One region of the Stenotrophomonas sp. C-A genome, then DNA from elsewhere that is predicted to be linked to it. Evidence: predicted binding sites of a transcription regulator. Region 1 holds the regulator's gene; each other region holds the start of a gene.
What was found. Region 1 encodes FliA, which starts transcription of late flagellar genes. Its sites were predicted from a motif close to TAAAGTTTNNCNNNCNNNGGCCGATAA; they were not measured.

Region 1 (7,822 bases):
GATCTGGCCGCTCAGTTCGCGGATGCGTGACTGCACCACGTCCATGCCGACGCCGCGGCCGGAGATGTCAGTGACCTGCTGCTTGGTCGAGAAACCGGGCAGGAACACCAGGTGCAGGCATTCCTCGCTGCTCAGGCGCGCAGCCGCTTCCGGGTCGATCAGGCCCTTCTCGCGTGCCTTGGCACGCAGCTTTTCGGGGTCGATGCCGGCGCCATCGTCCTGCACCTCGATGCTGACGTAGTCACCTTCCTGCTGCGCCGAAAGCCGCACGTGGCCCATCCGCGGCTTGCCCTGCGCCTCGCGCAGGTCGGGCATTTCCACGCCATGGTCGATGGCGTTGCGGACCAGGTGCACCAGCGGGTCGGCCAGCGCTTCGACCAGGTTGCGGTCGAGCTCGGTCTCGGCGCCGATCAGTTCCAGGTCCACTTCCTTCTTCAGCGAGCGGGCGACGTCGCGGGCCACCTTGGGGAAGCGGGAGAAGACCTTGCCCACCGGCTGCATGCGGGTACGCATCACCGCCGACTGCAGGCGGGCCGTGGCGATGTCCAGTGTGGACACGGCGCGGTCCAACTCTTCATCGCGCAGGCGTGCACGCAGGGTCTTGAGCCGATTGCGTGACAGCACCAGTTCGCCGATCAGGTTGACGATCGCGTCCAGGCGCTTGGTGTCCACGCGTACGGTGTGTTCGGCCTCGGCCAACGGCTTGGCGGCCGGCTTTGCCACCGGTGCCGGTGCGGCGACCGGGCGCGGGGCTGCAACCGGCGCCGGTGCCACGGCGGCAACAGGCTTGGTGCCCGGTGCGGCGCCACCGTGCAGCTCGTCGAGCAGGGCTTCGAACTCGTCTTCGCTGATCAGTCCGTCGTCGGCTTTCTTCGCTGGTGCGACCGCGGTCGGCGCGTTGCCACCATGCAGCTGGTCGAGCAGGGCCTCGAATTCGTCGTCGGTGATCAGGTCGCTGCCACCCGCGGCGGGTGCTGCTGCGGCGGCGGGTGCCGCCACGGCACCGCCGTGCACGTCGAACTGGGCGATCAGGTCCGGCGGCGCATAGCCCGGCTCGGTGCCGGAGGAAACTGCATCCAGCATCGACTGCAGGTAGTCCAGCGATTGCTGGGCCGCGTCGAAGTGATGGGCCTGCAGCACCGCCTGGCCGGCACGCGCGGCGCCCAGCGCTTCTTCAGCGGCATGGCACAGCTCCACCATGGCGGTGACGCCGAGGAAGCCGGCGCCGCCCTTGAGCGTGTGATAGCCGCGGAACACCGCGTTGAGCTGATCGCTGTCCTGCGGTGCCTGCTCCAGCGACACCAGCTGTTCGCCGAGGCGATCCAGGATTTCCTGTGCCTCGATGATGAAATCGGCAGTGATGTCGTCGGATACCGCGCTCATGCTTACAGCCCCAGATCCGACAACAGGTCGTCGGCGTCGTTCTGCGAGACCGCGTGGCGGTCCAGTCCCTTCAGTGCCGGCCCGGCCAGTTCCGGGTCGGTGCGATGCTGTTCCGGCGGCAGGCCGAGCGCGCCGAAGCCTTCGTGCACGCGGCGGACGATGCCGACCACGCGACGGATGATCTGCCCGGTCAGGTCCTGGTAGCTCTGGGTCAGGGCGATCTCGGTCAGGTTGTGGCGGATGCGCTCGAGCTGCGCGTCCTGGCCCGGCTGCAGGCCTTCGGCGCGCAGCTGTTCGGTCAGGTTGCGGCATTCCTCGGCCAGGTCCAGGGTGCGGTGTGTGGCCTGTTCGGTCATCGCCACCACGTGGTCCAGGCGCGCGCAGGCATCGTCCAGCTCGCCGGCTTCGCTCGGCACGGTCGGCAGTTCACCCAGCGCCTGTCCCAGCTCGCGGGCCAGCCGCGAAAGACCGCTCATCATCGGCTGCGTGCGCAGCGCGACCAGTCCGTCGATGCGTTGCCGCCAGGCGGCTTCGTCACCGGACTCCAGCGCGTCCAAGGCCTCCTGCAGGCGCAGGGCGAGGGCGTTCTTGTCGACCGTGGTATCCATCAGGCGCTGGCCGCCAGGCGTTCGAAGATCTTGCCCAGCTTCTCTTCCAGCGTCTGCGCGGTGAACGGCTTGATGATGTAGCCGTTCACGCCGCTCTGGGCGGCTTCGATGATCTGCTCGCGCTTGGCTTCGGCGGTGACCATCAGCACCGGCAGCGTCTTCAGCTTGGCGTCGGCGCGGATCGCCTTCAGCAGCTCGATGCCGGTCATCACCGGCATGTTCCAGTCGGTCACCACGAAATCGAACGGCTGGCTCTGCAGCAGCGACAGCGCGGCATGCCCGTCCTCGGCTTCGGCGGTATTGGTGAAGCCCAGATCGCCCAGCAGGTTCTTGACGATTCGACGCATGGTCGAGAAGTCGTCGACGATCAGGATGCGCATGTTCTTGTTCAAAGCAGAATTCCTTTGTTGTTCATTCCGGACGGCCGGGGGCAGCCGCCTCGGGGATGTTCATTCTTCGAGGCCGGCGTCGGCGGCCTCGAACAGCTTCAGCCGGCCACGCAGGCGCAGTACCGCCTGGCCGTGGATCTGGCAGACCCGCGACTCGCTCACACCGAGCACCGCGCCGATCTCCTTCAGGTTCAGTTCCTGCTCGTAGTACAGCGAGAGCACCAGCTGTTCGCGCTCGGGCAGGTGGCCGATGGCCTTGCCCAGCTCGCGGCCGAACTCGCCGCGCTCCAGCACCTGCTGCGGGGTTGGGCCGCCCTGGGCCACGGTGTCCAGCTCGCCCTGGTCCTCGATGCGCGATTCAAGGCTCAGTACCTGGCCACGGGCAGCGTCTTCCATCAGCCGCAGGTACTCGGGCAATGGCATCTCCATCGCGGCGGCCACTTCGGTGGCGCTGGCGGCACGGCCACTGCTCTGTTCCAGGCGGCGGATGGTGGCGGCGGCATCACGTGCACGGCGGTGCACCGAGCGCGGCACCCAGTCGCCACGGCGGATCTCATCGATCATCGAACCGCGGATGCGGATCGAGGCGTAGGTCTCGAACGAAGCACCCTGGTCGGCGTCATAGCTGCGCGAGGCTTCGATCAGCCCCATCATGCCGGCCTGGATCAGGTCGTCGACCTCGACGCTCGCCGGCAGGCGTGCGGCCAGGTGGTGGGCGATGCGCCGCACGAGGTCCGAATGCTGGGCGATGACCTCGTTGGCCGCCGTGCGCTGGACTTCCCGGTACTGGGCTGCGCCTTTCATGCGGCCACCCCGCGCTGCTTGAGGATACGCTCGAGGAAGAACTCGACGCCGCCACGCGGTTCGGTCGGCGCCTGCCAGCGTGCGGTGCGGCGGGCAATCTCGGTGATCGCCAGCGCGGCCGGGCTGGACGGGTAGGCCTTCACCACCGGCTGCTGGCGCTGCACCGACAGACGCAGCCAGTCATCCTGCGGCACGCAGCCCAGGTAGTTCAGCGAGACATCGGCAAGGAACTTCTCGCACACGCGGGTCAGCTTCTCGTACAGCACGCGGCCTTCGTTGGGGTCGCGCACCATGTTGGCAACCACCTGGATGCGGTCCACGCCGCGTTCGCGCGACAGCACCTTGATCAGCGCATAGGCGTCGGTGATCGAGGCCGGCTCGTCACAGACCACCACCACGGTGTCCTGCGCGGCCTGGCAGAAGGTCAGCACGCCATCGGTGATGCCGGCGGCGGTGTCGACCACCATGATGTCCAGTTCGCGTTCCAGCTCGGAGAATACGTTGACCAGGCCGACGTGCTCGGCCGGGGCCAGTTCGGCCATGTGGCGGCGGCCAGATGCGGCCGGGACCACCAGCACGCCGTTCGGGCCTTCGACGATGACGTCATCCAGCGTGCAGCGGCCGGCGACCAGGTCTGCCAGGGTAAAGGTGGGGTTCAGGCCCAGGATCACGTCGATGTTGGCCAGGCCGAGGTCGGCGTCCAGCAGCAGCGTGCGCTTGCCCATGCCAGCCAGCGCCACGGCCAGGTTGGCCGAAACGTTGGTCTTGCCCACGCCGCCCTTGCCGCCAGTGACGGCAATGGTGCGCACAGGGCCGAGCGGCTCGCTGCGGGTGGCCGACAGCGGGAAGGTCTTGGTCAGCTTGGCGTACTCACGCGACGGCATGGTTCAACTCCGGGTTGCAGGGCATATCGGCCGCGCGGCGCAAATCTTCAAGGCGAAGTACGAGATTGGCTGCACTGGCCCGGTGCAGGTCCTCCGGAACGTCCTGGCCATCGGTCACCCAGGTGATCGGCAGGGCGTGGTCCACGGCCACCGACAGGGCATTGCCGAAGCGGCCGGTCTCGTCCAGCTTGCTCAGTACCAGGCCCTGCAGGTTGGCAGCGCCGAAGCGGCGGACCACCTCGTCCATGTCGCCGAAGCTGGTATTGGCCGGCAGCACCAGCAGCGTGCGGACCTGGCGGGCGGCGCGCAGCCACTGCAGCTGGGCGGCCAGTGCGCGGTCGCGCGGGCCCAGGCCGGCGGTGTCGATCAGTACCAGCTTGTAGTCCTTCAGGCGTTCCAGCAGCTGGTCCAGGTCGGTGCCGCTGTTGGCCTCGTGCACCGCGATGCCGAGCTGGCGGCCGTAGCCGTACAGCTGCTCGCGGGCACCGATGCGGGTGGTGTCGGTGGTGACCAGGGCCACATCACGCGGCGCGTGCTTCTCGGCGAAGCGCGAGGCCAGCTTGGCGATGGTGGTGGTCTTGCCGGCGCCGGTCGGGCCAACCAGGGCGATCACGCCACCTTCCTCCAGCGGGTCGACCGGGGCGATCGGCAGCTTGCGCGAGATCAGCCCCAGCATCAGGCCGCGGCCGCGGTGAGCCTCGGTCTCCAGCGGGATCTGCATGGCCACGTCGCGGGCCAGGCCGGCGTCGAAGCCGTACTCGTCCATCAGGTCCAGCGCAGTAGCGCGCACCGGGCAGCCGCGCAGGCGCTCGTCGGTGAAGCGGTTCATTTCGCGCTCGATCACATGGCGCATGCCGGCCACTTCCTGGCGCAGCTGGCGGATCTCGGCGTCGTCCTGGGCAACCACGGTCAGCGTCGGTGCCGGGGCCAGTACCGGTGCCGGGCTGGTTTCGTCACTGGCTTCAGCCGGTGCCGGTTCGCTGGCGGTGATCCCGGGCTGCACATCAGCCACAGCAGCGGTCGGCAGCGGTGGCGGCTGCACAGCCGGTGCCGGGCTTTCGTGATGCGCCTCGTGCGGCGGATCGATCTGGAAGTGGGCGCGGTTGGCCGGCACAGCGTTGGCAGGTGCCGGTGCAACGGAGGCTTCAGCGTACGGAGCGAAGATCTGTTCCGGCAGCGCCGGTTCGTTGACGGCGGCGCGCGCCAGGGTGGCGGCAAAGCCAGTGCTGCCACGGGTCGGCACGATCTCGTCGGCGCTGTCCAGGGTGCGGCCGGTGGCACCAACGGCCGCACGGGCGAGGGCGGCCACGGCCGAGGTGGTGGCGGCGACCGGTTCCGGCGCCGGGGTGCTGCTGCGGCGGCGGGTGACGGCGGCGATCACCGCGTCGGCGGCGGTGCGCGGCTTGGGTGCCGGCGGCGGAGCGACGTCACGGCGCGAGGCTTCCAGTGCACGCTGCACGGCGCTCTCGTCATAGTTCGCGGCGGCGACGATCTCGATGCCTTCCTCGATCCGGCGGTTGGACAGGATCACGGCGTCAGGACCATGTTCCTTGCGCACCAGGTTCATGGCCGAGCGCATGTCGGCGGCGACGAATCGTTTGATTTTCATGCTGTGGTCACGGGACGAAGACGGCGGGGTGGCGGTCGGAGAACTCGGGTGGTCGGTGGTCTGCACGGTGCGGGTTCCCCTTGGTATCTGTCTGTTGCGTTGGTTCGAAAGTGGTGTCTGTTTTCTGGCGCATCGGAGAGCGGTGTCAGCTGATCGTTCCGACCAGCTTCAGGCGCTTGTCCTCCGGCACCTCGCTGTACGCCAGGACCGACAGCGACGGAACGCTGTGGCGGACCAGGCGCGCCAGCGCGGCGCGCACCGGGCCCGGTACCAGCACGACCGCCGGCTCGTTTCGCGCTTCCTGCTTGCTGACACATTCGGCCAGGCTCTGGTGCAGTCGCTCAGCGAGTCCGGGTTCCAGCGCGGCGCCGTTGCCCTGCGTGGACTCCTGCAAGACACGTTCCAATTGCGGGTTGAGGGTGAACACCGGCAGCTCCGCCGACATTCCGGCGATCTCCTGCACGATGAAGCGGCCCAGTGCGGTGCGCACGGCGGCGGTCAGCACAGCCGGGTCCTGGCTGTTCGGCGCGTGTTCGACCAGGGCTTCGGCGATCTTGCGCAGCTGGCGGATCGGAATGCGCTCGACCAGCAGGTTCTGCAGCACGCGCACCACCGCCGACAGCGGCAGAGCCTTTGGCGTCAGATCTTCGACGAGCTTGGGCGCGCTCTTGGCCAGGTTGGCCAGCAGGTGCTGCACTTCCTCGTGGCCGAGCAGTTCCGGTGCGTGTTCGCGGATCAGGTGCGAGAGGTGGGTAGCGACCACGGTGGCCGGGTCGACCACGGTGTAGCCCAGCGTTTCGGCCTGGGCGCGCTGGTGCGGCTGGATCCAGGTGGCATCCAGGCCGAACGCGGGGTCCTTGCCGGCGATGCCTTCCAGCGCGCCGAGCGCACTGCCCGGGTCCAGTGCCAGTTCGCGGTCCGGATGGATCTCGGCGGTGGCCACCGGCACGCCGTGCACCAGCACGCGGTAACCATTGGCCGGCAACTCCAGGTTGTCGCGGATGTGCACCGAGGGAATCAGGAAGCCCACGTCCTGGGTCAGCTTGCGGCGCACGCCCTTGATGCGCGCCATCAGCTCACCGCCCTGGTTGCTGTCCACCAGCGGAATCAGCCGGTAGCCGACCTCCAGGCCCAGCGGATCGACCGGGCGCAGCTCGTCCCAGCTCAGCTCGGCGGTCGGTGCCGGCGCGGCAGGGCGGCCCAGCGCATTGAGTGCGGCGGCGTCGTTGCCTGCGGCTGCCGGATCGGTGGCGGCGGTCTTGCCCTTGCGGTAGACCTTCCAGGCGATGAAGCCGAGGATCGCGGACAGCGTCAGGAAGGCGACGTTGGGCATGCCCGGCACCAGGCCGACCACGCCGATGATGCCGGCGGTGATCGCCAGTGCGCGGTACTGGCCGAACACCTGGCCGGTCATGGCCTGGGCCATGTCCTGCGAACGCGAGGCGCGGGTGACCAGCATTGCCACCGCGCTGGACACCAGCAGTGCCGGCAGCTGCGCCACCAGGCCGTCACCGATGGAGAGCAGGGTGTAGGTGGCGGCGGCGTCGCCGAACGGCATGCCATGCTGCAGCACGCCCACGGCCAGGCCGCCGAGCATGTTGATGAACAGGATCAGGATGCCGGCGATGGCGTCGCCGCGGATGAACTTGCTGGCGCCGTCCATCGCGCCGTAGAAGTCGGCTTCCTCGCGGACTTCTTCACGGCGCAGCTTGGCTTCTTCACGCGTCAGCAAACCGGCGTTGAGGTCGGCGTCGATCGCCATCTGCTTGCCCGGCATGGCGTCCAGGATGAAGCGCGCGGTTACTTCCGAGACGCGGCCGGCGCCCTTGGTGATGACCACGAAGTTGATGATGGTGAGGATCGCGAACACCACGATGCCGACCGCGTAGTTGCCACCGATCACGAATTCACCGAACGCGGCGATCACCTTGCCGGCCGCGTCGTGGCCGTTCTGGCCGTTGAGCAGGATCACGCGGGTGGACGCCACGTTCAGCGCCAGCCGCAGCATGGTGGTGATCAGCAGCACGATCGGGAAGATGGTGAAGTCCAGCGGGCGCTTCACGTAGACCACCGCCAGCAGCACCATCAGCGAGATGGCGATGTTGAAGGTGAACAACGCGTCGAGCACGGGGGCGGCCAGCGGCA
Region 2 (7,822 bases), 820 kb from region 1:
ACAGCCGGTGTCGCCGCTGTTCGTGCAGCGCGTGCCGCTGGAACCGGTGGCCAGCTTCGAGCGCACCGCGCAGGCACGCCAGCCGCAGATCGCACGCCTGCGGGCGATGGTGGCGCAGGCCGAACAGGGCGTGCGTGTGCAGCAGGCCAAGCTGAAGCCACAGATCTTCGCCTTCGGCCAGTACGATTTCCGCCGCCGCGACGAAATGCTGACCGACCCGGACTGGGCGTTCGGCATCGGCCTGAAGTACACCTTCCTGTCGCCGAACTCGCGGCCGGCGCAGATCAGCGCGGCGCGTGCGCAGCAGGACCAGGCCGAAGCGGGCCTGCGCGAGGCCGAAAACCAGGTCGCGCTGGGCGTGCGCAAGGCCTGGAACGAACTGGAGACCGCGCGCCAGCAGTACGTGCTGCTCGACAGCAGCATCGCCCAGGCACAGGAAAACCTGCGCCTGCAGGAACTGGCGTTCCGCGAAGGCCAGGCGACTTCGCTTGATGTAATCGACGCGCGGCTCGGCCTGGGCGGTGCCCGTGTCGAGCGCGCGCAGGCCGCCTACCAATACGATATTGCGCTGGCACAGTTGCTGGAGGTCAGTGGACAGATGGACCGTTTCGAAGAGTTCCGGCGGCGTGCGGACGAGGTGATCGACCATGAGTGATGTGCTGCACGACGATGCGACGACGCCCCCGGCCAAGCGCCGTCTGGGCCCGATCCTGATAGTGGTGCTGCTGGTCGTGGTGGTGCTCGGCCTGTGGCTGGCCTGGCGCAGCCCGGCCGACCAGATCCAGGGCATGGCCGATGCGGACACGATCAACGTGGCCGCCAAGATCACCGCGCGCGTGGCCGAACTGAAGGTGCGCGAGGGCGACCGCGTGCAGCCCGGGCAGGTGCTGTTCCTGCTCGACAGCCCCGAAGTGGCCGCCAAGGAACAGCAGGCGCACGGCGCGTTGGCCGCCGCACAGGCGGTGGCCGACAAGGCTGACGAAGGCGCGCGCAGCGAAGACATCCGCGCCGCCGAAGCCAACTGGAAGCGGGCCGAAGCCGGTGCGACGCTGGCCGAAGCCACCTACCAGCGCGTGCAGAACCTGTTCAACGAAGGGGTGATGACCCGCCAGAAGCGCGATGAAGCGCATGCCCAGGCGACCAGTTCGCGCGAACTGGCCCATGCCGCCCGCGCGCAGTACGACATGGCGCTGGCCGGAGCACGCGAACAGGACAAGCGTGCCGCGCAGGGCCAGGTGCAGCAGGCACAGGGCGCGGTGGCCGAAGTCAACGCCGCGCGTGTCGAAGTGGAAGGGCGCGCGCCGGTGGCCGGCGAGATCAACAAGCGCATGGCCGACCCCGGCGAACTGGTGCCGGCCGGCTACCCGGTATTCACCCTGGTCGACATCGACCGCATGTGGGTGGCGATGAACCTGCGCGAATCTCAGATGCAGGGTCTGAAGGTCGGCAGCAAGCTGCAGGGCAGCGTGCCGGCACTCGGCCAGGACGGTGAGTTCGAGGTCTACTTCATCAACCCGGCCGGCGACTATGCAACCTGGCGTACCACCCGCCAGTCGTCCGGCTACGACGTCCGCAGCTTCGAGGTGCGGGTGCGCCCGGTACGCCGCATCGAGGGCTTCCGCCCCGGCATGAGCGTGCTGTTCGCATGGCCCCAGCACTGAGCCCCGACCGCAACGGCTTCGCCGCTTCGTGGCGGCGCGAGCTGCAGTCGCTGCGCGGCAACCGTGCCGACCTGCTGCTGGTGACCCTGCTGCCCCTGCTGATGCTGGCGGTGATGGCGTGGATGTTCACGCCGTCGGTGATGCGCGACATCCCCATTGCTGTGGTCGACCTCGACCACAGCAGTGACAGCCGCCTGCTGCTGCGCATGCTCGATGCCAGCCCGGGCGTGCGCATCGCCAGCCAGCCCGTGGACATGGAAGACGCGCGTTCGCAGCTGCGCCGCCTGGATGTGTTCGCCATCGTACTGGTGCCGCGTGATGTCACCCGACAGGCGTTGCGTGGACGCCAGGGCACGGTGTTCGCCTATTACAACGCGACCTACATGACCACTGGCCAATCTGCGGCGCGCGATATCGGCGACGCGGTCTCGGCCTGGAACGCGCGCCTGCTGCGCGAGCGCATCGGCCTGCAGGTTGGCCCGGGCAAGCTGCGCGCGGCGCCGATCGCGGTGCAGTCGGACATCCTGTACAACCCGGCGCGCAGCTACGAATTGTTCCTGCTGCCGCTGATCTTCCCGGCGGTGTTGTCGCTGGTGCTGGCGCTTGCCGTAGCTGGCAGCCTCGGCCGCGAGATCCGCGACGGTACCCTGGCCGCCTGGCTGGGCCGCACGCCGTGGGCTGCGATTGCCGGCAAGGTCGCGCCGTACATCCTGCTGTTCTCGCTGTATGGCGCGCTCGGCATCGGTTACCTGGCCTGGCTGCGCGGCGACGGCGTGGCCGGCAGCGTGCTCCTGCTGCTGCTCGCACAGCCCCTGTTCTACCTGGCCACGGCCGCCTACGCGTTGTTCTTCGTCGGCGTCACCCGCGACATGGGCACCGCGCTGTCTGCGGTCGGCCTCAGCATCGGCACCGCACTGGCGTTCTCCAGCGCCACCTTCCCGGTGCTGGACGGCCCGTTGTTCACCCGTGTCTGGCACCAGCTGCTGCCACTCAGCGCCTACATCAAGCTGCAGACCCAGCAGCAGTTCATCGGTTCGCCGCTGTCGGTTTCGGTGTGGCCGTTGGCCACATTGCTGCTGATGGCGGTGGTGGCGGGAGGCATTGGCGGCCTGCGCCTGATCGCCTTCGCGCGTACGCCTGAAGCCGCGCAGCCTGCGGGAGCCGACGCATGAGCGCACTCTGGCGCAGCCTGCGGCAGACCCTGATGGCGGTGCTGTGCGACCGCTATGCGATCGTGGTGATGGTCGGTGCGGTGATCCTGTACTCGTTCTTCTACCCGGCCGCGTACCGCCACCAGGTGGCCGGCAACCTGCCGGTGCTGGTGGTGGACGAAGACCACAGCGCCACCAGCCGCGAACTGCTGCGCAAGCTCGATGCACTGCGAGTCGCACGCGTGGTCGGGCAACCGGCGGACATCGACAGCGCGCGCCAGCAGCTGGAAGCCGGCCATGCCGAGGGCATCGTGCTGATTCCGGCCAACCTGGAGCGTGACATCCTGCGTGGGCACCCGGCCAAGCTGGTGCTGCTCGGCAACGGCGCCTACCTGGGCCGCGCCAGCTGGGTGCTGGGCAGCGTGGCCGATGCGCTGGGCGCGTTCGGGCGTGACGCGGTGGTCGGCCAGGCCGCTTTCATGGGCGCGCCGCAGGCACCACCTGTCACCCTGGTGCAGCGCCCGCTGTACAACACCCAGGAAGGCTATGGCAGCGCCATCGTGCCCGGCGTGGCCGAGCTGATCGTGCACCAGACCCTGTTGATGGGCATCGGCGTGCTGCTCGGTGGCCGCCGACTCGCGCTGGGCCGGCGCCTGCGCTTCGACCTGCCAACGCTGGCGGGCATGGCATTGGGCTTCGGGCTGATCGGCCTGTTCGGGCTGTTCTACTACGCCGGTTTCACCGCCTGGGTGCAGGACTATCCGCGTGGCGGCAATCCGCTGGGCCAGCTGCTGGGCGGCACCCTGTTCATCGCCGCCACAGTGGTGTTTGGACTGTTCGTGGGCAGCTTCTTCCGCACCCGCGAACGCGCGTTCCAGTACATCATTGCCACCTCGATCCCGCTGTTCTTCCTGGCCAACCTGTCGTGGCCGGCGGTGATGACACCGCAACCGCTGGTCTGGCTGGCGCAACTGCTGCCCACCACTTCGGGCATCAACCTGATGGTGCGCCTGAACCAGATGGACGCCAGCCTGGCAGAAGTCGGCCACGAACTGATCACCCTCACCGTCCTGCTGCTGCTTTACGGCAGCCTCGCCACCTGGCGCCTCCTCGCAAAAAAGGGGACGGAGGGGATTAAGTCGTAAACGGCAAGACTGGGGAATTGCGACTTAATCCCCTCCGTCCCCTTTTTCCCCTAACGACGAACGCCGGCGCGGGGCCGGCGTTCGAGTACTGCGGTGTGGAAGGGGAAACGGGGTCCGGCTGCGACCGATCAGCGGTAGACGCGCTCGCAGCGGCGTTCAACCACGCGGTCGCCGTTCTTCTGCTGGCTGTTGCCCTGAATCTGGCGGCCGGCCGCACCACCGGCCACGGCGCCGGCCACGGTTGCAAGCTTCTTGCCGTTACCGCCGCCGACCTGGTTGCCGAGCAGGCCACCGATCACTGCGCCGGTAGCGGTACCCGTGATGCGGTTGGGATCGCGCGAGTTGCGCTGCACTTCCACGTTCTTGCAGACCACGCGGCTGCCGTCGTTGAACTTGCGTCCCTCATCGCGCGGCCCATAGGTCTGCGCGCCGGCCACCGACGAAGCCGCCAGCAGGGTGCCCAGCACAAGCAATCGGGTCGAGGTCTTCATGGCCATCTCCTGAGTTCCGGTATGGCACCAGTGTCCTCCCGCGGTTGGCAACCGGAAGTGAAATGCGCGTGTCCGCCACTTCATCGGCCATCGCACGTTCAGGAAGAAAATCCGCGCCCATCGCGACCAGCCGTCGCGATGGGCGCCGTCTCCCTGCCGGCATTGCCCTCTGCTAGAACTCTTCCCAACCACCCGCATTTGCGGCCAGCGTCGGCTCAAGCCGCGGCGACAGCACCGCAGGCCGGCGTACCGGCGCAACCGATGCCGCCACGGCTGCCAGCGCCGGGCGTACTGCGGCGGCGGCGGTCACCGCCCCCGTGCGGAACACCGACACGGCTTCGGCCAGCAGGTTCGCCTGCTCCTCCATCGAGCGCGCTGCGGCACTGGCTTCTTCGACCAGCGCGGCATTCTGCTGGGTGGTCTCATCCATCTGCACCACCGCCTGGTTGACCTGTTCGATGCCCGAGCTCTGCTCCTGGGAGGCAGCAGAGATATCGGCCATGATGTCGGTCACGCGCTGCACCGAAGCCACGATCTCGCCCATCGTGGTGCCGGCCTGGCGGACCAGCGCCGAGCCGTCGGCGACCTTGCCGACCGAATCCTCGATCAGGCCCTTGATCTCCTTGGCCGCGCCCGCCGAGCGCTGCGCCAGCGTACGCACTTCGCTGGCCACCACTGCAAAGCCTCTGCCCTGCTCACCAGCACGCGCAGCTTCGACCGCCGCGTTCAACGCGAGGATATTAGTCTGGAAGGCGATGCCATCGATGACCGAGATGATCTCGGCGATCTTCTTCGACGCGGCTTCGATGGCCGACATCGTGGTGACCACCTGGCCGACAACCTCGCCGCCCTGCGAGGCAACACCATGCGCGCCGATGGCCAGCTGGTTGGCCTGGCGTGCGTGCTCGGCGTTCTGCTTCACGGTAGAGGTCAGTTCCTCCATCGACGCTGCCGTTTCTTCCAGGTTCGCCGCCTGCTGTTCGGTACGCCGCGACAGGTCGGTGTTGCCCGAGGCGATCTCGCCCGCTGCCAGGTTGATGCTGGAAGCACTGGCCTGGATACGGCCCACGATCTGCTTGAGCTGATCGACGGTGGCATTGCAGTCATCACGCATGCGCGCGAACACGCCGTGGAAATCCCCCTGCATGCGCACGGTCAGGTCGCCGCGCGAGACGGCCTGCAGCAGGGTCGAGACCTGCACCAGGTTCTCGTCGGTGGTCTGCATCAGGCGATTGAGCCCTGCCACCATGTCGCGGAAATCGTAGGCGAAGCGATCTTCATCACCGCGCAGGCTGAAGTCGCCTGCCGCGGCCGCCGTCGCCAGCCGGCGGATCTCGCTGTTGATCGCCGACAGGCTGGACTTGGTTTCATCCATCGCCTGGGTGATCGCCGCCTTCTCGCCGGGCAGCGGGTCCATGTCCACCGACAGATCGCCGCGTGCGTAGTGCTTCATCACCTCGATCAGCCGGTTCTGTACCTGCACGTGCGATCCAACCAGCGCATTGGTCTCATGCACCATGCGCCCGTAGTCGCCGGGGAATGCGCTCTCGTCCATGCGGTAGCTGAGGCTGCCGGCATCGTGCTGGCGTGCCAGCTCGCCCTGCGCCGCCATCACCGACTGCAGCTGTGCCTGCATGCGCTGCATCGACTTCAGCAGCTGGGTCACCTCGTCGTTGCCGGTGGCGTCGATGCTGCTGTCCAGGCGGCCACTGGCAATGCCGTCGGCCAGCTTCACCGCGCCTTCCAGCGGACGGGTCAGGCTGCGGGTGATCGCCCAGGCCGCCAACGTGCCCAGCAGCAGGCTCAGTGCCCCGAACGCGATCGACAGCGTGCCGGTCCACGATTCGGTTGCGCGGTACTCTTCGCGGCTGCGTTCGGTCAGTGTTTCCTGGTGGCGCAGCAGGGCCGAGATGGATTCATTCCAGGCCGTAGCCAGACCGTGCTCGGCCAGCAGCTCCTTCGCTGCACCATCAAAATCCCCCGCCTTCATGCGCTCATGCAGTTGCTGGGTTGATGCATCGGTAGCCTTGCGGGCCGCCTCGATGCGCGCGACCAGGGTATCGCCGGTAGCGTCACGCGGAATCTTGATGTACCTGGCCCAGATACCGTCATAGGTCCGCGACAACTCCTGGGCACGCTGGTAATCCTTGTCGAACTCATCCCCCCGCTTGATCACCATCAGGCGGCGATGCATCAGCACCGCGTTGTTGGTATCAAGCATGTCATTCAACAAACGCATCTTCACCATGTTGACGTCCACCACTTTCTCGAACTGAGCGGATTTCAGCTGATTTCCATACAACACCAGGCCAACGATGGCCATGATGAACAGCAGCAGCAGACCGAAGCCGGCGCCAAGCCGGGATCCCACACGGAGATTACGTAAGGCAAGCATCTCAATTCCCTTGATCGTGGCCGTACGTTCGATGGCGGCGCAGCGAAGGGAAACTTTACGGGACTTTATATATGGACCGATCCAAATATATGGAACTGTGCAGGCAGTCAGAAAACAAGGCGGCAGATAATGGCGCTATATCATTATCGAATACCGCTGACACGCCAGCGCCCGATGAAAATCACGCAGATTTAACACCATAATCACGCCAGCCCCATCCAAAGCGGTCCTGGATTATCTGCACCGGACACAACTGCCGCCCGGGAGGGCTACAGTCTGCAGATGACACGGATCCTGCACATCGAAGGCACGTCCATCAACGACATCGCCAGCCTCTACGTGGAAATCAATCGTGTGTTCATGGCCGACGAAGACTGGCAGCTGGGCGCAAGCCTGGACGCGCTTGATGACCTGCTTCACGGCGGCTACGGCGCTCTCGCAGGCCATGCCACCGCCACGGTGGTGTGGCGTGACATCGCCCACAGCCGCGATGCACTGGGCCGCGAGGCCACGCGCACCTGGCTGCAGTCGAAACTCGCTCAGGGCGGCAGGTTCAACGGTCCGGCCATCCACGCTCAGTTGACGGCACTGGCGCTTGGCCAGGGACAGACCTACTTCGAGATCGTCATGGAGATCTTCGGCAGCCATCCGCAGATCACCCTGGTGCCTGGCTGAGCGGGCTGCAGCGACCAGCCCCACATCCGCTCAGAGCTTGGCCAGGGCCTCGCCCAGACGGCGCGGGAACGCCACCTCGCTGGCCAGGTGCCATGCGCGTGCATTGGCGCCCAGCCGGGTCCACTCGGACTCATCCATCGCCAGCGCGCGCTCGACGGCCTGTTCCAGCGCCTTCTCATCCACATGCCAGGTCCTGGACAGATGGCAGGGCTCGCCCTCGTGCGCGGCAACCAGGATGCCTCGGCTGTCGTCGATCATCTGATTCATCGGCGCGCCGTCGCAGGTGATCACCACCGCCCCGCAG
Region 3 (7,822 bases), 2.0 Mb from region 1:
GCCTTGCCGTCCCAGGCGGCAGCGCTGTCGACCAGCGCAACGCGCAGGGTGCCGGTCTGCACGCGGACGTCGTGCACGGTCACGGCCAGGTCGGCGGCGTGGGCACTGGCGGCCAGGGCCAGTGCAGTCAGGGCGGTGCTGAGCAGGGCGGTGCGGATCATGGCAGTGGCTCCGGAAGTGTGTGTGGCGATGTGGCGCCAGTCTGCGTGGGGCGGTGCACGGGGTTCAGGGCCAGTGGTCATCGATTCGACGTGCCAGAAGTCACTTTCTGCGGCGGACCCATTGCCGCCGGCGTGCGCGCCGGTCAGCATCTGGCCATGCCCAGCCTGTTCCGCCATCTGTTGCGTCCCCTCAGCCTTGCCGGCCTGGTCACCGTGCTGGCGGTGGGCCTGTCGTTCGCTGTACAGCGCAACGGTGCCGGGCTGAGCCTGCTGCTGCTTGCCGTGTTCCTGTTGCTGTTCGTGGTGCACGGCTGGGCGTCGATGCCATCCCGCGTGCGCGCCGTCGCTGCGGTGTTGCAGGCGCTGCTGGCGGTTGCGCTGGTTGCGCTGCAGCCGCGTACTGGTACTGCTCCGGTGCTGCTGGTGGTGCTGGTCGCACAGCTGGCCGAGCACTGGCCGCCGCGCTTCGTGCTGGGCGTTGCGCTGCTGGCCAACCTGGCGGTGTATGCCGCGCTGCGCCACAGCGGCTTCAGCCAGCCGCTGCTGGTGGTGCTGCTCTATGGCGGCTTCCAGGCCTTCGCCGCACTGACCGCCCACTATGCCCGCAGCACGGCGCTGGCCCGCGATGACCTGGCCCGGGTCAACGCTGACCTGCTGGCTACCCGCGCGCTGCTGGCCGACAGCGCACGCGATGCCGAGCGCCTGCGCCTGGCGCGCGAGCTGCACGATGTGGCTGGGCACAAGCTCACCGCGATGCGGCTCAACCTGCGCGCCCTGGCCGCTGACCCTGCGCTGGCCGGTCGCGAGGGACTGGTGCTGGCGGAACGGTTGTCTGGCGAGTTGCTGGCCGACATCCGCCAGGTGGTGCAATCGATGCGCGATGATCGCGGCCTCGATCTGGCCACCGCACTGCATGCGCTGGCCGCACCCTTCCCACGACCGAAGCTGCAGCTGCAGATCGGCGACGGGGTGCGCGTGGCTGACCCGTTGATGGCCGAGACCGTGCTGCGGCTGGTGCAGGAAGCCCTGACCAACGCCGCCCGCCACGGCAATGCAGACACCGTGTGGCTGACGATCAGTGAAGAGGATTCCCAGTTGCGTATCGATATCCGCGATGACGGCCAGCGCGCTGAACGCATCCGCGAGGGCAATGGCATCGCCGGCATGCGCGAGCGCCTGGCGGCCGTACAGGGGCGTTTGGAGCTGGCGCGAACCGCGCAGGGCGGCATGCACTTGACCGCATGGTTGCCGGCATGAGTGGCGCCGCGATCCGCGTTGCCCTGGCCGATGACCAGGCGCTGGTGCGTGCGGGTCTGCGTGCGCTGCTGCAGGGCCTGGGGGTAGACGTGGTGCTGGAGGCCGAAGAGGGCCAGACGCTGCTGGACGCGTTGGCCGCCCAGCGCGTGGATGTAGTGCTCAGTGACATCCGCATGCCCGGGATGGACGGCATCGAGGCACTGCGCCAGCTGCGCGCGCGCGGCGATGCCACGCCGTGGCTGCTGCTGACCACCTTCGATGAAAGTGATCTGCTGCTGCGTGCCAGCGAGGCCGGCGCACAAGGCTTCCTGCTCAAGGACGCCGTGCCCGCAGACCTGCGTGAAGCGATCGAGCGCGTCGCCGCGGGTGAAACCCTGCTGTTGCCGGTCAGCACCGAGCCGGTGCGCGCCCGTTACCGCTTCCACGACGAAGCACCGCCCACCGATACCTTCGGGGAACGCGAAGTGGCGATCCTGCGCCTGCTGGCCGGGGGATACAGCAACAAAGAGATCGCGCGCAGCCTGTTCCTGGCCGAAGGCACGGTGAAGAACTACGTGTCGGCCATACTCGACAAGCTGGGCACCCGCGATCGCACCCGTGCAGTACTGAAGGCGATTACCCTGCGCATCATCTGAGTGGACCGAGCAAGGAGTGCCAGTGAACCCGATCCTGCATGTGGAAATCCCGGCCAGTGACCTGGACCGGGCCATCACGTTCTACCAGCGGTGGCTGCAGGTCGCGGTGGACGAACCTATCGTGCTGCACGACTGCCGGATGGCCTACCTGCCGTTCTCCGATGACGCCGCCGGTGCCAGCATTGCGCTGGTGCACGGCGCGGACTACCGGCCCTCCGAGCAGGGCGCGCGCATCTACATCGGCGTCGATGACCTGGATGCGAGCCTCGACCGTGCGCTGCAGGCCGGGGCCGAGCTGCGCTTCGGCCCGGCTGATGCGGGTGGCTGGCGTGTGGCCGAGATCCGCGACAGTGAAGGCAACCGGATCGCGGTGCAGGCGCGCGCGATTCTGTAGAGCCGAGCCCATGCTCGGCTGCTGTTGGCCCAGCCGCTCCAGCTCAGCCGAGCATGGGCTCGGCTCTACAAGAGCGCGGCGCGCGAGCGCTGCAGCCAATCATTGATGGCCGGGTCCAGTCGCGGGTCGTCCGGCAGCTGCATGCCGAAGCGCTGCTGCAGCACGTCACGCACATCACCCACATCATGCAGCGGGCGCTTGTCCGGCGCCTGCCCGGGGCGGTACTCGGTGTAGTTGCCGCTGCCGATGGTACGGCGCCAGTCCGGTCCGGTCAGTGATGCACGCAGCTGTCCGGGAAAACTGGAATCGGGATGGGTGCACACGTACCAGTTGCCCACCACGTTGTCGATCGGTGCCGGCGCCTGCAGGTCGAACCGATACATCGCCCGCCAGCCATCGTTGGACTCGGCCGACAGCACGAAATCACCCTCGTCGGGCAGGCGTTGCAGCAGATAGCGTTCATGTGGCGTGGCCTGCGGCTGCGGATCATGCAGGCGCAGCGGTACGGTCGGGGTCAGGCTGCCGAATCCGGCATCCACCAGCCAGTCGTCCCCATCCACATGCACGCGCAGCAGCAGATGGGTACGCGCGGTCAGCTCGCCGTCCTGGGCTGCTAGCAGCACGCGCGCACTCAGCGGCTGCGCATCAAAGCCCAATGCCTGCAGCAGCGCCAGCAGGCCACCATTGAGTTCGAAGCAGTAACCACCGCGGCGGTCGTCAAGCAGCTTGCGTTGCACGCTGTCCAGGTCGATCGGCACCGCATCGCGCAGCAGGCAGCTGAGGGTCTCGAAGGGCAGCAGTGCGTTGTGGCGCTGCTGCAGCAGGGTCAGGCCGGCCAGGGTCCGCGGTGGCGGCGCATCCAGCTGCAGGCGTTGCAGGTAGCGGGGGACATCGAGCGTCGTCATGGAGGCACCGGGCGGGGAGGAACGTCCACTGTGCTCCCCCAACCGGGGTTGAGGTCAAGCGCGGCGCCCGTGTCATGCCCCCGTCGCTTGCACCCGGTACAAAGGCCGCGTCCACCCGCGACGGGGGGACCCGGACGAAGAAGGCGCTAAAGTTGCCCTGAATCAGGCCGATACAGGTGCGTCTTTCCGCCTGGAGTCTGTCATGTCGGCCGTTGTCCCCCACCTCCGGTCCCTGCGCACGCGCCTTGCCGCGTTGCACTCGGCGTCCCCCGGCCTGCTGCGCTGGCTGCAGCCGCATCGGCTCAGCGTGGCCAACAAGCTCAAGGCGACCCTGTGGGTCTGTGGCCTGGGCCTGGTCGCGATCGCCGCTGTCTACGCCTGGACCGGCCATGCCAACGCACTGGCTGCGCGCAGCCAGGCCAGCTACCAGCGCGGCAGCGATCTGGCCGCCAGCCTGTCTACGCGGGTGGCCGAAGCGCGTCGCCTGCAGACCCAGTATGCACGCAGTTTCGATGATGCCGACCGCGCGCAGCTGCTGGCCACGCAGAAGGCATTGCAGGCCGATCTGCAGGCGCTGCGCGCGACGCCGATGGATGCTGGCCGGCGCAAGGCCCTGCAGGCGCTGACCGAAGCCGCCGACGCGTTCTCGCAGGGTGTGGCTGCCCTGTTCGAACGTGTCGACGAGATGGGTCGTGGTGATGCCGGCCTCGCCGCGCAGCTGCAGCAGGCCGCCGATACCCTGCAGGTACAGGTGGATGCGCTGCAGCGGCCGCCGCTGGCGTTGTCACTGCAGAAGATGCGAAGGCAGGAGGCACTGCTGCTGCTCGACGGTGACTCCACTCACGCCGACCGCGCCAGCGAGGAGAAGCTGCCGTTCGATCTCGCGCTGGCCGGCCTGCCTACCGATGTGCAGGATGCCTTGCGCGGCGGGATGGAGGGCTATCAGGGCGCCCTGCTGGGTTACACCGCCGCCCGCGTCGGCCTGGACGTGGAGGCGCAGTCGCTGCTGGATACCGCCGCGGGCGTCGCACCGGCGTTGGCCGCCTTCCAGCAGGCGCAGGTGGCGGCGCTGGCCAAGGCGCAGGCGCGCCAGCAGGCCGGCGCGCGCACGATGAGCGTGCTGTTCGCACTGACCCTGCTGCTGGTGGCCGGCGTGCTGATCACCAGCCTGGTGCTGGTGCTGCGTGCGGTGCGCCAGCCGATCCAGGACACCCTGCGTTTCGCCAGCGATATCGCTGACGACCGCCTCGACACCACCCTGCGCGTCTACAACGCCAACGATGAGATCGGCCAGCTGGCCCAGCGCCTGGTCGACATGCAGCAGCGCCTGCGCGCGCGCATCGAGACCGAGCGTGCCGTGGCGCGCGGCAATACCCGCGTGCGCCAGGCCTTGGACAGCGCGCAGACCGGCCTGATGGTGATTGATGCGGAAGGGCAGGTTGCCTACGCCAATCCGGCGCTGCTGGAGCAGCTTGACCTCCGGGTTGAAGATCTGGTGGCGAGCGATGCGGTGCGCCTGCATCCGGCACTGGCCAGCCTGGCCGGCGTGCGCCAGCGCGAGGAGCGCGAGATCGGCCATGCAGGGGTGCGCTACCAGCTGATTGCCAACGCCATCATCGACGAAGGTCAGTTCCTTGGTGTGGCGGTGGAGTGGCGCAGCCGTGCGCTGGAAACCCTGTTGGAAACCGAAGTGGCCGCACTGGTCGACGCCGCCGCACATGGCGACCTGCACGGGCGCATCGCGCTGGAGGGAAAGCAGGGCTTTGTGCGTACGTTGTCGACCAGCATCAATCGCCTGTTGACCACCTTCGAGACCAACCTCGGCGATCTGCAGGCGCTTCTGGCCGCGCTGGCCCGCGGCGACCTCAGCGTGCGCATGGAAGGTGAGCTGCAGGGCGTGTTCGCACGCATGCGCGACGATGCCAACGCCACCGTCGCGCAACTGGGCCGCATCGTCACCCGCATCCAGCACGCCACGTCCAGCCTGGATGCCGGCGTTGGCGAGATCGTTGCCGGTCACCATGACCTGTCGCAGCGTACCGAACAGCAGGCGGCCAACCTGGAAGAGACGGCAGCGTCGATGCACGAGCTGACCCACACAGTCGGTCGTAATGCCGATGCCGCGGGCCGTGCCGACGGGCTGGTCAAGGGCGCGGCGGCAGTGGCCCAGCGCGGTGGCGAGGCCGTTGGCCAGGTGGTCGCGACCATGCAGGGCATCAGCGAGGCCTCGCGACGGATCGGCGACATCACCCAGCTGATCGATGGCATCGCTTTCCAGACCAACATTCTCGCGCTGAATGCTGCGGTGGAAGCCGCGCGCGCGGGCGAGCAGGGCCGCAGCTTCGCTGTGGTGGCCGCAGAAGTGCGCCTGCTGGCACAACGCAGCGCGGAGGCGGCCAAGCAGATCAAGGGTCTGATCGAGGATTCGGTGGCGCGTGTGGGCCAGGGCAACCAGCAGGCCGAACAGGCCGGCACCACGATGGGCGAGATTGTCGGCAGCGTGCAGCAACTGGCGGATCTGCTGGCCGGTATCCGCAGCGCGTCGCAGGACCAGCATGCCGGCATCGCCCAGGTGAACCAGACCATCGTGCAGATGGAAGCCAGTACCCAGCGCAATGCCAGCCTGGTGGAAGAGGCCGGTGCCTCGACGGCGCAGATGCAGGCGCAGGTGCATGCGCTGGCGGAAGCCGTTGGCGCGTTCCGGCTGCAGTCGATGCCACAGGCGCGCGCTGCGGCGGCCTAGCCTGCGGTTCCTTGTCGGCTGGCGGGGAATCAGCCGAGCGTAGGCTCGGCTCTACATCAGCTGCAGGAACACTGTAGAGCCGAGCCCATGCTCGGCTCACGCCAGCGTTCGGAGGCAGGAATCAATACACGTCGCGACGGTAGCGCCCGGTTTCCAGCAGCGTTTCCACAACATCATCGCCCAGCGCAGCGCGCAGCACCTGGTCCACGCCTTCGGCCATGCCCTGCAGCGAACCGCACACGTGGATGACTGCACCACGCTGCATCCAGTCGCGCAGGGCATCGGCCGCCGCACGCAGGTGATCCTGCACGTAACCACCTTCGCCATCGCGCGAGAACGCCAGGTCCACCCGCGCGAGATGGCCATCGGCCTGCCACGCTTCGATCTCATCGGCGAACAGGAAGTCATGCGCGCGCTGGCGTTCGCCGAACAGCAGCCAGTGCCCGTGCTCACCTGCATGCGCGGCTTCGCGCAACAGACTGCGCAGGCCCGCGATGCCGGTGCCATTGCCGATCAGCACCATCGGTGCACCGGCGACGCGGTGGAACCCGGGATTGCGGTGCACGCGGGCGACGATGCTGGCACCGACCGGCGCATGCAGCGACAGCCAGCCCGAACCGAGCCCGGCGCGGCCTGTGTCGTCGTGCACCAGTCGCACCACCAGTTCCACCGCGCCATCCTCGGTGCACGAGGCGATGGAATATTCGCGTCCGGGCAGCATCGGCAGCCCTGCCAGCCACAGGCACGGATCCTGTACCGCCAGCGCAGCATCGGCCTCGGGCAGCTCGCGTTCACTGGCCAGCGCCAGCAGGGTGCGTGGGTGGCCGTCCACCAGCAGCGGCTGTAGCGGATCCAGCCCCTGTGCCTTCAACACCGCGCTGGCATGCCGCGCGTTGTGCCGGGGCGCGATATGCAGGATGTCGCCCGCCTGCCACTGCACCTCGGCCGGTGGCGCAAGACAGATGCGCCAGATCGCACCGCCGATGCTGCCCGGGTTGAGCCGGTCGCGGCCGAGCAGCCGCCACTCATGCATCTGCGTGGCCGCCGGCAGCACGCTGTCATCGGTGGCGATGCCGGTCAGCGCGCCCAGCTGCAGCTGCCATTGGCGCAGCGCCGCGACCGAGGCGGCATCGACTTCGATGCGGTCGAACAACGGGCGCGCGCCGTTGCCGAGCAGCCAGCCATCAACCTGGCGGCCGAAGCCGCAGTAGTGCGGGTACTGTCGATCACCCAGCGCCAGCAGTCCAAACTGCAGGCCTGACAGGTCGAGTGTCTGTGCCATCAGCCTTCGTGCAGCACCTCGCGCCGCATCCGGTGGTTCGCCATCGCCGAAGGTGCTCAGTACCAACAGCGCCTGCGCGGTGCGTGCCAGCTGCACGGCATCAATGCGGGCCAGCGGCAGCACCTGCACCGCATGACCGGACGCCTGCAGCTGCGCGGCTGCGCGCCATGCGAGCTGTTCGCCCAGTCCGCTCTGGCTGGCATGCACCACCAGCCACGGCGTGCCACCGCCATCGGCAGGCGTTGCTGGCAGCGACTGGCGCAGGCCACGCGCGGCGCGCTGGCTGCGTCGGCGGTCCAGGTAGAGCATCCAGCCGGTGATGAAGAACAGGCTCATGCCCAAACTGCTGAGCATCACCACGACACGCCCGGGCACGCCGAAGTAGCTGCCCGAGTGCAGCGCGAACACGCTGGTGGCCAGCTGCGCGCCGACACCCTGGCGTGCA

Region 2: ACW5IY_RS06690 (methyl-accepting chemotaxis protein) is a predicted target of FliA. The motif match lies at 6,875-6,901, and genes of this name have one in related genera.
Region 3: ACW5IY_RS19645 (methyl-accepting chemotaxis protein) is a predicted target of FliA. The motif match lies at 3,500-3,526, and genes of this name have one in related genera.

Annotation. Positions count from the first base shown of each region.
Region 1 is NZ_CM132916.1:2,225,058-2,232,879, forward strand. Features, by position in the region: gene ACW5IY_RS10515 (chemotaxis protein CheA) at 1-1,383, opposite strand, end outside; gene ACW5IY_RS10520 (protein phosphatase CheZ) at 1,386-1,991, opposite strand; gene cheY (chemotaxis response regulator CheY) at 1,991-2,383, opposite strand; gene ACW5IY_RS10530 (RNA polymerase sigma factor FliA) at 2,441-3,184, opposite strand; gene ACW5IY_RS10535 (MinD/ParA family ATP-binding protein) at 3,181-4,068, opposite strand; gene flhF (flagellar biosynthesis protein FlhF) at 4,055-5,677, opposite strand; gene flhA (flagellar biosynthesis protein FlhA) at 5,823-7,822, opposite strand, start outside.
Region 2 is NZ_CM132916.1:1,405,147-1,412,968, reverse strand. Features, by position in the region: gene ACW5IY_RS06715 (TolC family protein) at 1-655, shown strand, start outside; gene ACW5IY_RS06710 (HlyD family secretion protein) at 648-1,661, shown strand; gene ACW5IY_RS06705 (ABC transporter permease) at 1,646-2,833, shown strand; gene ACW5IY_RS06700 (ABC transporter permease) at 2,830-3,957, shown strand; gene ACW5IY_RS06695 (glycine zipper 2TM domain-containing protein) at 4,086-4,454, opposite strand; gene ACW5IY_RS06690 (methyl-accepting chemotaxis protein) at 4,621-6,843, opposite strand; gene ACW5IY_RS06685 (barstar family protein) at 7,126-7,518, shown strand; gene ACW5IY_RS06680 (glycosyltransferase) at 7,549-7,822, opposite strand, start outside.
Region 3 is NZ_CM132916.1:4,227,409-4,235,230, reverse strand. Features, by position in the region: gene ACW5IY_RS19670 (DUF2141 domain-containing protein) at 1-161, opposite strand, end outside; gene ACW5IY_RS19665 (sensor histidine kinase) at 318-1,418, shown strand; gene ACW5IY_RS19660 (response regulator transcription factor) at 1,415-2,053, shown strand; gene ACW5IY_RS19655 (VOC family protein) at 2,076-2,447, shown strand; gene ACW5IY_RS19650 (arylamine N-acetyltransferase family protein) at 2,513-3,352, opposite strand; gene ACW5IY_RS19645 (methyl-accepting chemotaxis protein) at 3,555-6,095, shown strand; gene ACW5IY_RS19640 (PepSY domain-containing protein) at 6,217-7,822, opposite strand, start outside.